One region of the Bacillus sp. JJ864 genome, then DNA from elsewhere that is predicted to be linked to it. Evidence: riboswitches for the same ligand, from Rfam matches in the RefSeq annotation. Region 1 holds a riboswitch; each other region holds the start of a gene.
The links. Region 1 has a riboswitch for thiamine pyrophosphate ahead of tenA (thiaminase II). Riboswitches for the same ligand answer to the same signal wherever they lie in the genome.

Region 1 (3,211 bases):
ATGGCTGATCGGCGTTAGATAAAAATTCTTTCTTTACATAACCGCTTGTTCCATTATGTATAACTTTATACCATCCATCTTGTTCTTCTTGAACAGTAACAAATTTCCCGTTTGGTAATACAGTAATAATTTCAGATTGTGTATTTGGTTCAGAGCGAACGTTTAATGCATCTACATTTACGATATATTGATTTTTTTCTAGTTTGGTTAACGAAATGGCTTCTTTTTTGACATAGCCAGTGTTATTGTGAGTGTGAACTTTGTACCATTCATTTGTTGTTTCAAGAATAGTAACGGGAGTGTCACGTGTAATGTTATCAATAACAGAGTCTGTTCCATTCGGGCTATTGTACATTTGTAATGTTTCCGTTTTTACATAACCAATGTTTGCTTTTGCTGTTTGCTCTGCTTCTACAGTATGTACATTAGAGTCTGCTATAGAGGGGAGCATAGCGGCAACTGCTACAGTAGTTGCTGTTAGTGTTGCAATTTTTAAATTCATATATTCATAGACCTCCTTATGTGATAAATTGGTATAATCTAAATTATAATATGAAGATATTAAGTTTGTAACATATTTATGGATGAAAAACAAACGAAAGCTTTTTTCTCTATATGTAAGTTACAAAACTTTTCTTTTTAGAGTGGTGAATTTGGCCGCGTATAGAAATGGGCAAGGCCTTTTTCTACCACATGCAAGGTTTAAACAAAAAGGAGAAAACAAGTAGCGGTCATGATGTATTTTGCATAGCAGCGACTTAAATGTCGAAAAGTGAAAATGGGTATATACTAAAAGGATAGCAGATTTATAGCTATTATGGAAAGAGCGAGAAGAAATTCGATTTTTTCTGAACTTACAGATAGGTAGAAGGAGAAATGAAAAGAGTTGCGGGTGAGATATTGTGATGGTATACTGACTATGTTAAATGAATATACTGCTAGGGGGGCTAGTGTTGCTAGCTGAGAGTAAGACCTATAGTCTTTGACCCTTGAACCTGATCTAGATGATGCTAGCGTAGGGAAGCAATTTGGACGATATAAATAATGTCCCCGTTTCTTTATGCATAGAAACGGGGACTTTTTTATTGAAAATTTTATAGAACACCACTAGGGGTGCTTAAAAGCTGAGAGAGGTAAAAACCTTAACCCTTATAACCTGATCTAGGTGATGCTAGCGTAGGGAAGTGGAAACAACAAATGAGTTTTTCTTTTGTTTGCTGTGGCCACTTCTTATATAGAAGTGGTTTTTTATTTGGAAACATATATACAGGAAGGGGAAGCGGAAATGACATTTTGTGAAAGACTATTTGAAAAGGTGCAACCTGTTTGGGAAAAGAGTCATAATCATCCATTTGTAACAGGAATGGGAGATGGAACGTTAGAGAAAGATAGATTTCAATATTATATTGTTCAAGATTATTTGTATTTGTTAGATTACGCCAAGCTATATGCAATTGGTGTTGTAAAAGCAACAAACCCAAAAGTGATGGCGAAATTTGCTGAACAAATTGATGGGATTTTAAATGAGGAAATGACGATTCATAAACAATATGCAAAGCGCTTAGGAATTTCTGTTGAAGAGATGGAATTAGCAAAGCCGTCTGCTATGAATCTAGCATATACAAACTATATGATGTCCGTTTCACAAAACGGTACACTTGCTGAGTTAATTGCAGCATTGCTTCCGTGTATGTGGAGTTATTGGGAGATTGGAAAGCGTTTAAATGCTATTCCAGGAGCGCGCGATCACGAATTTTTTGGTGAATGGATTCAAGGATATAGCTCTGATGAATATGGGAATCTTTGCGTATGGTTAATTGATTTATGTAATGAAATTGCAGTAGGGAAAACAGAAGAAGAACGAAATCGTTTAGAAGAGATTTTCTTATATTCCAGCCGTTTTGAATACTTATTTTGGGATATGGCATATCGTAAGGAGATGTGGGGTTTTGAGGAGCAAGAACATACTACAATTTCATAATGTTTCGTTTCGGTATGATGAGAAACCGATTATAGCGAATCTTGATACTGCAGTACAAGAAGGGGAATTCATTAGTATTATCGGGCCAAGCGGCTGCGGGAAAAGTACATTGTTTCGGCTTATTACAGGGCTTGAGAAAGAAAATGCCGGCACGATAGAGGTGAAGGGAACGACTCCTGTTGGCTATATGCCGCAAAAAGATATGTTACTCCCGTGGCGAACCATTATTGAAAATGCAGCTTTGCCTCTTGAATGTCAAGGAATGAAGAAAAAAGAGGCACAAATGAAAGCACAAGAGCTGTTGGAGCAGTTTGGACTGCAAGGGTATGAAAAGAAACAGCCAAAAGATTTATCAGGCGGAATGCGGCAACGCGTATCTTTTATTCGTACGTTGTTAACGGGCGGCGACCTTTTATTATTAGATGAACCGTTTAGTGCACTTGATGCATTAACGAAGGCATCTCTGCAAGAATGGTTGTTTGAACAATGGAAACATTGGCAAAAAACATTTTTGTTTATTACACATGATGTTGATGAAGCGCTTTATCTTTCTAATCGTATTTTTATCGTAACAGAGCAGCCCATTACATCATTGACTGAGCGGATTGTGCCGCTTGGGAAAGAGCGCTCTCGAAAAGATTTGCATCGCCCAGAAATGCTGGCATTAAAAGATGAACTCATTGGCATGTTGCAAAGACAGGTGCTTGTATGAAACGAATGGTAGATTATGTTCCGGCTATTATTGTAATTACAATTTTACTGATTGGATGGGAAGTAGGAGCACGGATTCTTGATGAAATGTACATTTTGCCGTCTCCAAGTGCTATTGTTCAAAAAATATGGGATTTGCGGGATATATTGCTTACAGTGCATTTACCAGCAACGCTTTCTGTTACTGTAATCGGTATTGTTATTTCCATTGTATTAGGTGTTGGGTTAGCGATGTTGATGAGTATGAGTACATTTGCTGAGAAGGCATTTTATCCACTATTAGTTGCTTCACAGACTATTCCCATTACAGCTTTAGCACCATTATTTGTTTTATGGTTTGGCTATTCGATTTGGAATAAGGTTGTTGTCACAGTACTGATTACATTCTTTCCAATTGCGGTGAATACGTATGATGGCCTTTGTAGTACGAAAAAGGAGTGGGAAGAGCTTTTAATTACATATGGTGCAACAAAAAAAGATATTTTTTTAAAATTGAAATTGCCGTCTGCACTTCCCTAT
Region 2 (3,211 bases), on a different contig from region 1:
TCGGTGGGACTGAAGTTATGGTGTCTATCCCAGTAAAACAGAGAGAAGGGTGTCAAGATGAAAAAGACAATCAGCATAATGCTAGTTGATGACCACGCCTTGATGAGATCAGGTTTAAAACTACTATTGCAAAAAAGACCGTCCTTACAAGTTGTAGGTGAAGCCTCTGATGGACTTGAAGCCCTTCAACTTTACGACATTTTAAAACCTGATATTTTGATATTGGATATATCTATGCCACGCTTAGATGGAATCCAGGTTCTCAAAGAAATTAAATTACGTTATGAACAAGCGAAAGTCATAGCGCTCACCATGCACGAAGATGAGGATTATATAACGTTAATCATGAACGCGGGAGCTTCAGGTTATGTCCCTAAAGCAGCTGTAGATGAGGAATTATACACTGCTATTGATTCTGTTATGGATGGGTACTTATACCTTCGCCCAAAGGAAATTTCAACGATGTTAAAAAGAGTACAAAATGAAACAGAGTCCCGAAATCCTTATGTAATTCTAAGTCCACGTGAACGAGAGGTATTGCAGTATCTTGTTAAAGGATTTTCATTGTCTGAAATTGCTCAAGAGTTAACGATCAGTATAAAAACGGTTGATACTCATAAGACGAGAATGTTGAACAAACTGAATCTTTCTAAGAAAAGTGAACTTGTTCAATATGCGATAAAGTATAATTTAATCAACATGATATAACGGAATGGTGTTTGTGAGAAAAGATATTTTTTCCTTTCATTCATTGAAAGTAGCAGAAAAATCCCGCTTTAGAAAAGCGGGATTTTTGTCTATCTCTTAAATAATTAGAACATCTAAATATTGCTGATTAAGCAATGTTTTTTGTATTTATATAATGCTTATTCACGCCTGTAAATAAGCGCGGTGCTGTTATAAATAAAACGACAAGTAGAACCGCACACAATACGAAAGAACCAATCATTGTAACGCCGTTAAAGATAAAGGAATATAAAACAGCTGATTGTCCTTTTGGTGCATATTGTCCAAAGAAAATAAAGCCAGCAATGAAGTGCCAAAAGTAACGAGCTAAGCTACCAATAAATGTAGCAATAATGATATACGTAATTGTTTTTGCTTTTTGTTTATTGGCAATTGCTTGTTGAATTGGTGCATGAAATAATCCAGCAAAGCCAATAAAGGCAAAGGCGATAAAGTATTCAATAAACGCTTGCACCGGTGTGAAAATAGATGCATCTCCTGCAACAATTTGTAATAACCCCCAAACGAGACCACTTAAGAAACTCGCTTTAAATCCCCAACGGTAAGCAATAATAAAAATTGGAATCATAGCAAATGAGATAGAACCGCCTGTTGGAAGTTTAATAGAGAGCGGCAAAATGTCGATGACTAATGCCAATGCTGCGAGAATCGCTGCCTCTATCATTGCTTGTAAATTTGTGTTACGCATGTAAAAGTCCCCCTATATCCAAGTTACAAAAGAAGAACCATTATCATAGAGGGATGGAAATACACAAATTATAAATCACTACTTATGTATATACGTCTGCACAATTCCTACGTTAGCATTAACTAACAGGTTCAAAGGGTCGGAACAAAGTGTTCCCTCTCAGCAACGAGGCTCCCCCTGTGACAACGAGATTCTTAGATTGTTACTATTATTGTAATAATAATGGTTAAGAATGGCAAATGAAAATAAAAACCCTTTTTTTAGGGAGGGAGAGAGCAACTGGCCGTACATAGCAACGATTTTTATGTTAAATAAGATGGAATTGTACGAAAATAGTAATAAATACACAGCATAGTGTATAGTGTTTTTTCAGAGAGTCATGTTATAATTTATATTGATAATAATTATCGTTATCTTTTTAGGGGGATAATTTATGAACTTAGTTGATATGAGTATAGATGAAAAAGTACGTGTAAAAGATTTACAATCTCTTGATAAATTGTTAAAACGCCGTTTGGCTTCATTTGGATTTTCTGAAGGTTGCGAGCTTTGTGTAAAACAAAAGGCAATGCTTAATGGTCCTTGTACATTAGAATGCCGTGGACAATTAATCTCTATTCGTCATTGTGATGCGAAAATGATAAAGGTGGAATTAGCGTGAACAAGGTTGCTTTGCTAGGAAATCCGAATACGGGAAAAACATCATTGTTTAATGCGCTTACTGGTTCTTATGAATATGTTGGGAACTGGAGCGGAGTAACCGTAGAAAAAAAGATTGGTAAGTTAAAAAATAAGCAAGGAATGTTAATAGATTTACCAGGTATATACGATTTAAATCCTGTATCCCGTGATGAAGGGGTTGTTACACGGTTTTTATTAACAGAAGAGTTTCATCATATGTTAAATATTGTGGACTCCTCTCAATTTGAACGTAATATGCATCTAACATTGCAATTATTAGAATTTGGAAAACCACTTTCTATCGGTTTGAATATGATTGATGTGGCAAAACAGCGCGGGATTATGATTGATGTCAAGAAGCTATCTGAAATGCTAGGTGTAACAGTTATTCCCGTTATAGCAAGAAGTGGAAGAGGCTGCGAGGAATTATTAGCTGCTCTTCATGAAAGCGATAAGGCGGAGCAGAAACCGTTTGTTCTTTCATACGGTAAAACGGTAGAGACAGGAATCCAGCGCGTTATGGAGAAATTGCAGCGAGAAAATGATGAGCATGCAAGGTGGCTTGCGCTGCAATTTTTAGGAAATAACGAAGTGGTAGAGAAAGAACTCACTAAGTCGCATGTATATAACGAACTTGTAGCAATTCGCTCTGCATTAGAAGCAGAATTGGATGTTACGCTAGAGCAGCATATATACGGAGTACGTGCAGCGTATATTGAAAAGTTGAAAACAAATGTGATTCGTCATGAAAAAGAAGGAAGCATTCCTTTTTCGGAAAGAATTGATAAATTAATTACGCATAAAATTTTTGGACTACCGATCTTTTTAGGAATCATGTTTTTAATTTTTCAGGTTACGTTTTCATGGATTGGAACGCCTTTATCGGATCAATTTGATGCATTTGTCGGCGGTCCATTTACAGATTGGGTAACAGCAGGTCTTACGAATATTGGTGCGTCTGATTTCATTCGATCGCTCATTACAGATGGAATTATTGCTGGTGTTGGTGCGGTATTAGTATTCGTGCCGCAAATTTTTGCGTTGTTCTTCTTTATTTCATTACTAGAAGATTCCGGATATATGGCGCGTATTGCC
Region 3 (3,211 bases), on a different contig from region 1:
CCAAGATGCTCTTTCGGTGTTACATAGCAAAGCATTGCTGTACCGAACCAGCCGATCATCGCTGCACCGATTGCAGAAGTAATATGATCATACCCAGGTGCAATGTCTGTCGTTAACGGTCCAAGCGTATAAAACGGTGCACCTTGACAAATCTCAAGTTCTTTATCCATATTCTCTTTAATTAAATGCATCGGTACATGTCCTGGCCCTTCAATCATCACTTGGACGTCATGCTTCCAAGCAATTTTCGTAAGCTCTCCTAATGTTTCAAGCTCAGAAAATTGAGATTCATCGTTTGCATCCGCAATCGAACCAGGGCGTAACCCATCTCCAAGAGAGAAGGAAACATCGTACTTCTTCATAATTTCACAAATTTCTTCAAATTGTGTGTATAAGAAGTTTTCTTGATGATGGTATAAACACCACTGCGCCATAATCGAACCGCCGCGTGATACAATCCCTGTTACACGCTTTGCTGTAAGCGGAATGTAACGAAGCAGTACACCAGCATGAATTGTAAAGTAGTCTACTCCTTGCTCCGCTTGTTCAATTAGCGTATCACGGTATACTTCCCACGTTAAATCTTCGGCAATTCCGTTTACCTTTTCAAGCGCTTGATAAATTGGCACTGTTCCAACTGGTACAGGAGCATTTCGGATAATCCATTCACGCGTCGTATGAATATTTTTCCCGGTAGAAAGGTCCATAATTGTATCAGCACCCCAGCGCGTTGCCCACGTCATCTTCTCAACTTCTTCAGCGATAGATGATGAAACAGCTGAGTTCCCAATATTCGCATTTACTTTCACATGGAAGTTACGGCCAATAATCATTGGTTCTGCTTCTGGGTGATTAATATTTGCTGGTAAAATAGCACGCCCTTCAGCGATTTCCTTCCGCACAAACTCCGGCTCCATACCTTCGCGAATGGCTACATATTCCATCTCCGGTGTGATGATCCCTTTACGCGCATAATGCATTTGCGTAACATTTGCCCCGTCTTTTGCACGAAGTGGCTTCCGTCCCATTTGCGGGAATACAGGCGTATGTGTAGACGCTGTTTTCACCCCATCATCTTCCGGCTTCACTTCACGACCTTCATACTCCTCTACATCTCCTCGTTCCACAATCCAGCAGCGGCGCGGCGCCTGCAATCCCTTTTCTAACTCCACTTTGTAATTCGGATCTGTATAAGGACCACTCGTATCATACACACGAATAGCCGGGTTTGGTACACCGTTTGTATCGCTTTGTGCAATCTCACGCATTGGTACTTTCATGCCTTTACGCATACCTTCTACATATACTTTCTTGCTTCCTGGTAAACTTGACTTCAACTCAATTTGCTCAGCTGAAACAGATTGTTTCATCATTTTTCCCTCCCCTGTGTCTTCACTTTTCTTTAGATCCAGCTTCGCCTCCTAGACCCTTCCGTCTAAGAACCTTCCGCACGAGAAAACAAAAAGCGCTTTCTGTGCGAAAGAACCTTAGCCAACGGGTCTAAACAGTCGGCTCCACTTTTCTAGCGACAAGGACGAGAACTAGCGGCTTGCAATGCCAAATAAAAAAGCCAGGTCCATCATAAAGAATAGGACCTGGCAACATAAAGACATTGTTATGTAAAGCCGTCAACTTCCCTCCGCTGGTACGAACCAGATCAGGTCCAAAGGGTTAAGAAGCTTCAACACGCTTCTCTCTCAGCCCAGCTCTATCGGGCACCCCTAGTTTATCACTGATTAAATTTTCACTACGCTCCTATCATACATCATTGTCTAAAAAATGCAAAGATATTTACATTTTTCTTTTTCACTCAAAAAATAGTTATTTCACTTAGTACAAGCAAAATCCACACGTCATACATATGTAATATAAACCGGTATAGGAATATACTTTGTACGGACACTTCACTATAAGAACAGGAGTGAAAGAGTTGATCAGCCTACAATCTACAATAACCATACTCGCTTTTCTCGGAACTATGCTCATCATCTTTTGGCGACCAAAAGGAATGAATGAAGCAATTCCAGCAACAGTTGGGGCAATGATTGTCATTTTAAGCGGCACCGTTTCTTTTGCTGACTTAGGTGATATTAGCTCAAAAATTATTGGCGCTGCTATAACAATTATGGCGACCATTGTTATGGCAATCGTACTAGAGAGTTTTGGCTTTTTTCATTGGTGCGCGGTTCAACTTGCAAAAAAAGCAAAAAGCTCTGGTATTCGCCTCTTTTGGTATACAAATCTTCTTTGTTTTCTCATGACATTATTCTTTAATAATGATGGTAGCATATTAATTACAACTCCCATTTTACTGCTTTTGTTACACCATTTACGACTTACACATGATCAAAAAGTACCTTACTTATTAAGCGGCGCACTCATTGCCACCGCCTCAAGTGCACCGATTGGTGTAAGCAATATTGTAAATTTAATCGCTTTGAAAATCGTCCATATGGATTTATACATGCATACAGCAATGATATTTGTTCCTGCCACTTTAGGCCTTCTTTTTATGGCGTTCCTATTATTCCTCATATTTCAAAAACAATTACCGAAAACGCTCCCGGTCTTACCGATACATTTAGATGAAAATTTCGTCAAAAAATCTTTCCATCCATTGCAGCCAAGGCCCCAAATAGATGCAAATCGTAAGCGAACACGATTTATGTTCGGGATTCTATTATTTGTTTTATGCGTTCGTATCAGCTTGTTTATTGCATCGTACTTTCAATTTTCTATCGCCATCACAGCGGTCATTGGCTCTATTATTTTACTTGGGTGGAGATGGTACAAACTGCGCATTCCACCGATTGACATGATTAAGAAAACACCCTGGTATGTGTTAGTTTTCGCATTTTCTATGTACGTAATTGTATATGGACTTCACAACATCGGTTTAACCGAATTTCTCATTACAAAACTTCATCCACTCATTACCAGAAGTTTATTTCATGCCGACTTTATTATGGGCGGCTTACTTTCTATCCTCTCTAACATCTTTAATAACCATCCTGCCTTAATGATTGGTACGATCGCACTTACCGAAATGGGACTAGATCCGATTACATTGAAAACGATTTATCTTGCAAACATCATCGGTAGCGACATGGGCTCACTACTACTCCCAATCGGTACATTAGCAACCTTAATGTGGATGTATATTACAAGAAAAGGAAAAGTAAATATCAGCTGGGGAACGTATATGAAAGCG
Region 4 (3,211 bases), on a different contig from region 1:
TTCTTGTACTAACTCTTTATTAATGTCTGGTACATTTTTAATTAAAATATCCGCTGATGCTTGCGGTTCTTTAATTGCAAAGTTATAGCCATCTGTTGTTGCTTTCATAAACTTCTTCACAAAATCTTTATCTTGTTTTGCATGTTTTTCACTAGTAATAATAACAGGACTATAATAATCTAGCGCTGGATCTAAATCTTTTAACATAATCGTATTCAGCTCAATGCCTTTTCTTTTTGCTTCAATACCATCCCAGCCATAATAGATCCACTCAAAATCAGCGTCACGGCCAATAGATTTAAAGAAATCCGTTTGTCCAAGTACAACCTTTTGCACTTTATTATAGTCTGCTTGATGCTTATCCATAATTGTTTTTAAAGTAGCTTCTTCAGCTGGTGCTCCCCAACCGCCATATCGTTTTCCTTCAAATGCTTTTGGAGATGTGATGTTATCCTTTTTTAAAGATGCAAATGCCGATGTATTATGTTGAATAACAGCACCGATAGATACGACTGGAATGTCTTCCACTCGCGCTGTTGTTACGTTCTCTTGATAACTTACACCAAAATCAGCTTTTCCTGATGCAACCATTTGTTCAGCAGACGTATTTTCACCTGGCTGAATAATTTCTACATCTAGCCCTTGTTTTTTATAATAGTCTTTCGTCTTTGCTACATATAAACCAGTATGGTTTGTATTCGGAAACCAATCCAATACTACTTTTACTTTCTCCTCTTTACTCTCTTCTTTCTTCCCTGCTGAGCAGCCTGCAAATGTAAATAATAAAGAAGCTGCTAATAACGCTTTTAACCCTTTTTTCATTTTTCTCCGTCCTTTCTGTAAACCCATGGTGCTGTTAGTCTTGCCATAAATTCAACAATAAAATACAAGAGTAGCGTCACACAGGCAATAACAGCAGCGATTCCAAACACACGAGCTGTTAAAAAAGATTTCGTCGCTCTTGTCAGCATAACGCCTAATCCTTCACTTGCCCCAAGCCATTCCCCAATAATGGCTCCCATTACGCTATATGTAACGGCAATTTTTAATCCTGAAAAAAAGTATGGCAGTACTGCTGGAAATTTCACTTTTTGATAGACTTGCCACTTGCTTGCCCGCATTGTTTGCAGCAACTTTAGCATCGCTTTATCTACCGTTTGAAAACCTTCTAAAATACTAAGTGTAATCGGAAAGAAGCATACGAGAATCACAACCATTACTTTTGGCAGCATTCCGTAGCCAAACCAAATAATAAATAACGGTGCGAGTACAACAATCGGAACGGTTTGTGAAATCACTAATAATGGATTAATTAACACACGGAATAATGGAATTACATCCATAATTATTGCAATGCTCGTTCCAAGTATAATTGCAAAAAATAATCCTATGAAAACTTCTTGTAAGGTCTGCACCATATTGGGAAGTAATAAATCTTTCATTTCTATCAGTTCATGTACAATTGCAGAAGGCTTCGGCAAAATCCACGGTTCAATATGGAATATGGAAACAGCGCCTTCCCATATTGCGATGAGAAGGAAAAGCCAAATTGTCGTAATCGCTATGTTAGATCTCTTCTGTTTTTTCATGCTCTTCACGATACTTCCACACTTTTTCATCAATCGTTACGCCTGTGCTTGGACGATAGTGAATTTTAATAGAAGTAATGACTTCTTCTGCCCCATCATCTATGCAAGCTTGCTGCGCACGTTTAATAATATTAAGAAGCTCGTCTAATTCCCCCTCCATCGTCGTTTCCATCGCGCCAACTTCATAGCGCACGCCTGATTGCTGAACAACCTCAATCGCTTTATCTACAACCGCATATACATCTTTATGTTTTGCTTGTGGTACAACAGAAAATGAAACTGTAACTTGCTGTGACATACTAAGTTCCTCCTTTAATTTCATATAAAAAGAAAAGGCTTTCCTGCCCAAAAGCAGGAAAGCCTTATATACAAGTTATCATAGAATAACAGTCGCTACGATTCTTGATACAACTCCCTACGCTGGCATTATCCAGATCAGGTTAAGGGTCGATGTATTGTTACATCCTCTCAGCCATACCGGCTCCCCTGTTTCAATTCGTCTTCATTGTAGCACGTATTATTTTTATGAACAAACAAATTTATTTTTTTCTTCTCAAAAATACTGTCTCAAGTTACTCTTCATATTTTTACACAAAAAAAGGGACCAATGTTATAAAAACATTGGCCTAAACCAACCCTATCAGTCCGGTAACTGGCTAGCATAGTCTTATTTGACCTTAGCTCCTATAGCTTTGCGACCTTGTGTTTCCACAAGTTTGCCTTTCTCGAGAACGAGTTGAACGATATGGGAGTTTTATGAGAATTAAACAATTCTCTGTCCACAGATTACACCATCTAGATTAGTTTGTCCACTTATTTGTACATATAAATATAAAATTTCAAAATAACCCTCTTGTAACATAATGTTAACAAACAGAGTAAATCACGTTTTTAATGTGTTATAATTACAAAAGAGCTAGCCTTTATAAGGGCTAGCTCTTTTTAATCAAACGTTTGTTTAAATATTTATTCAATGATTTCAATACTATATCCTTTCTTCCGCATTCCCATTAGCACTTGCTCAATATGCTCATTATCTTTCGTCTCAAGAGAAAGATGAAGCTGTGCATAACCTGGGAATACTTTCGATCCAATTCTCTCTAAGTGAATGTGAAGAACATTTGCTTCTAAATCGGTGATAATTTGCAATACTTGCTGCAATTGTCCTGGCTTATCTTTAATCATAGTTGAAATATGGACAAATCGTCCTGCTTCCACCATCCCGTGTTCAATAATACGAGAAATAAAATTAACATCAACATTACCGCCACTTATTACAGAGACAATCTTTTTCCCTTGCTCAGGCACTTTTCCATATAACAGCGCTGCTAATGAAGTAGCACCCGATCCTTCTACAAGTAATTTATTACGTTCTAATAACATAAGCATTGTCCGCGCAATCTCCATCTCATCCACACAGAAAATATCATCTACATAACGCTGCACAAGCTGAAAGGTGAGATCACCTGGTCTTTTCACCGCAATTCCATCGGCCATTGTAGGCGTTGATTGTACTGTCACCCTTTGTTTTTCCTGTAAAGATTGTTTCATACTCGGACATGCTAGCGCCTGGACACCATATATTTTCACTGATGGCTTTTGTTCTTTAATCGCCATCGCAA

Region 2: another riboswitch for thiamine pyrophosphate. It lies ahead of thiT (energy-coupled thiamine transporter ThiT); the one in region 1 lies ahead of tenA (thiaminase II).
Region 3: another riboswitch for thiamine pyrophosphate. It lies ahead of thiC (phosphomethylpyrimidine synthase ThiC); the one in region 1 lies ahead of tenA (thiaminase II).
Region 4: another riboswitch for thiamine pyrophosphate. It lies ahead of V7024_RS07825 (MTH1187 family thiamine-binding protein); the one in region 1 lies ahead of tenA (thiaminase II).

What each region holds. Positions count from the first base shown of each region.
Region 1 covers NZ_JBALLY010000091.1:5,046-8,256, forward strand. The annotation lists gene V7024_RS14990 (SH3 domain-containing protein) at 1-502, opposite strand, end outside; TPP riboswitch at 931-1,039, shown strand; TPP riboswitch at 1,100-1,200, shown strand; gene tenA (thiaminase II) at 1,286-1,981, shown strand; gene V7024_RS15000 (ABC transporter ATP-binding protein) at 1,950-2,693, shown strand; gene V7024_RS15005 (ABC transporter permease) at 2,690-3,211, shown strand, end outside.
Region 2 covers NZ_JBALLY010000156.1:10,100-13,310, reverse strand. The annotation lists gene V7024_RS20795 (sensor histidine kinase) at 1-89, shown strand, start outside; gene V7024_RS20790 (response regulator transcription factor) at 58-708, shown strand; gene thiT (energy-coupled thiamine transporter ThiT) at 836-1,435, opposite strand; TPP riboswitch at 1,522-1,623, opposite strand; gene V7024_RS20780 (FeoA family protein) at 1,869-2,096, shown strand; gene feoB (ferrous iron transport protein B) at 2,093-3,211, shown strand, end outside.
Region 3 covers NZ_JBALLY010000020.1:101,919-105,129, forward strand. The annotation lists gene thiC (phosphomethylpyrimidine synthase ThiC) at 1-1,370, opposite strand, end outside; TPP riboswitch at 1,618-1,733, opposite strand; gene V7024_RS04535 (arsenic transporter) at 1,934-3,211, shown strand, end outside.
Region 4 covers NZ_JBALLY010000041.1:36,496-39,706, forward strand. The annotation lists gene V7024_RS07815 (ABC transporter substrate-binding protein) at 1-822, opposite strand, end outside; gene V7024_RS07820 (ABC transporter permease) at 819-1,619, opposite strand; gene V7024_RS07825 (MTH1187 family thiamine-binding protein) at 1,567-1,887, opposite strand; TPP riboswitch at 1,985-2,087, opposite strand; cyclic di-GMP riboswitch class I at 2,234-2,320, opposite strand; gene ilvA (threonine ammonia-lyase) at 2,556-3,211, opposite strand, start outside.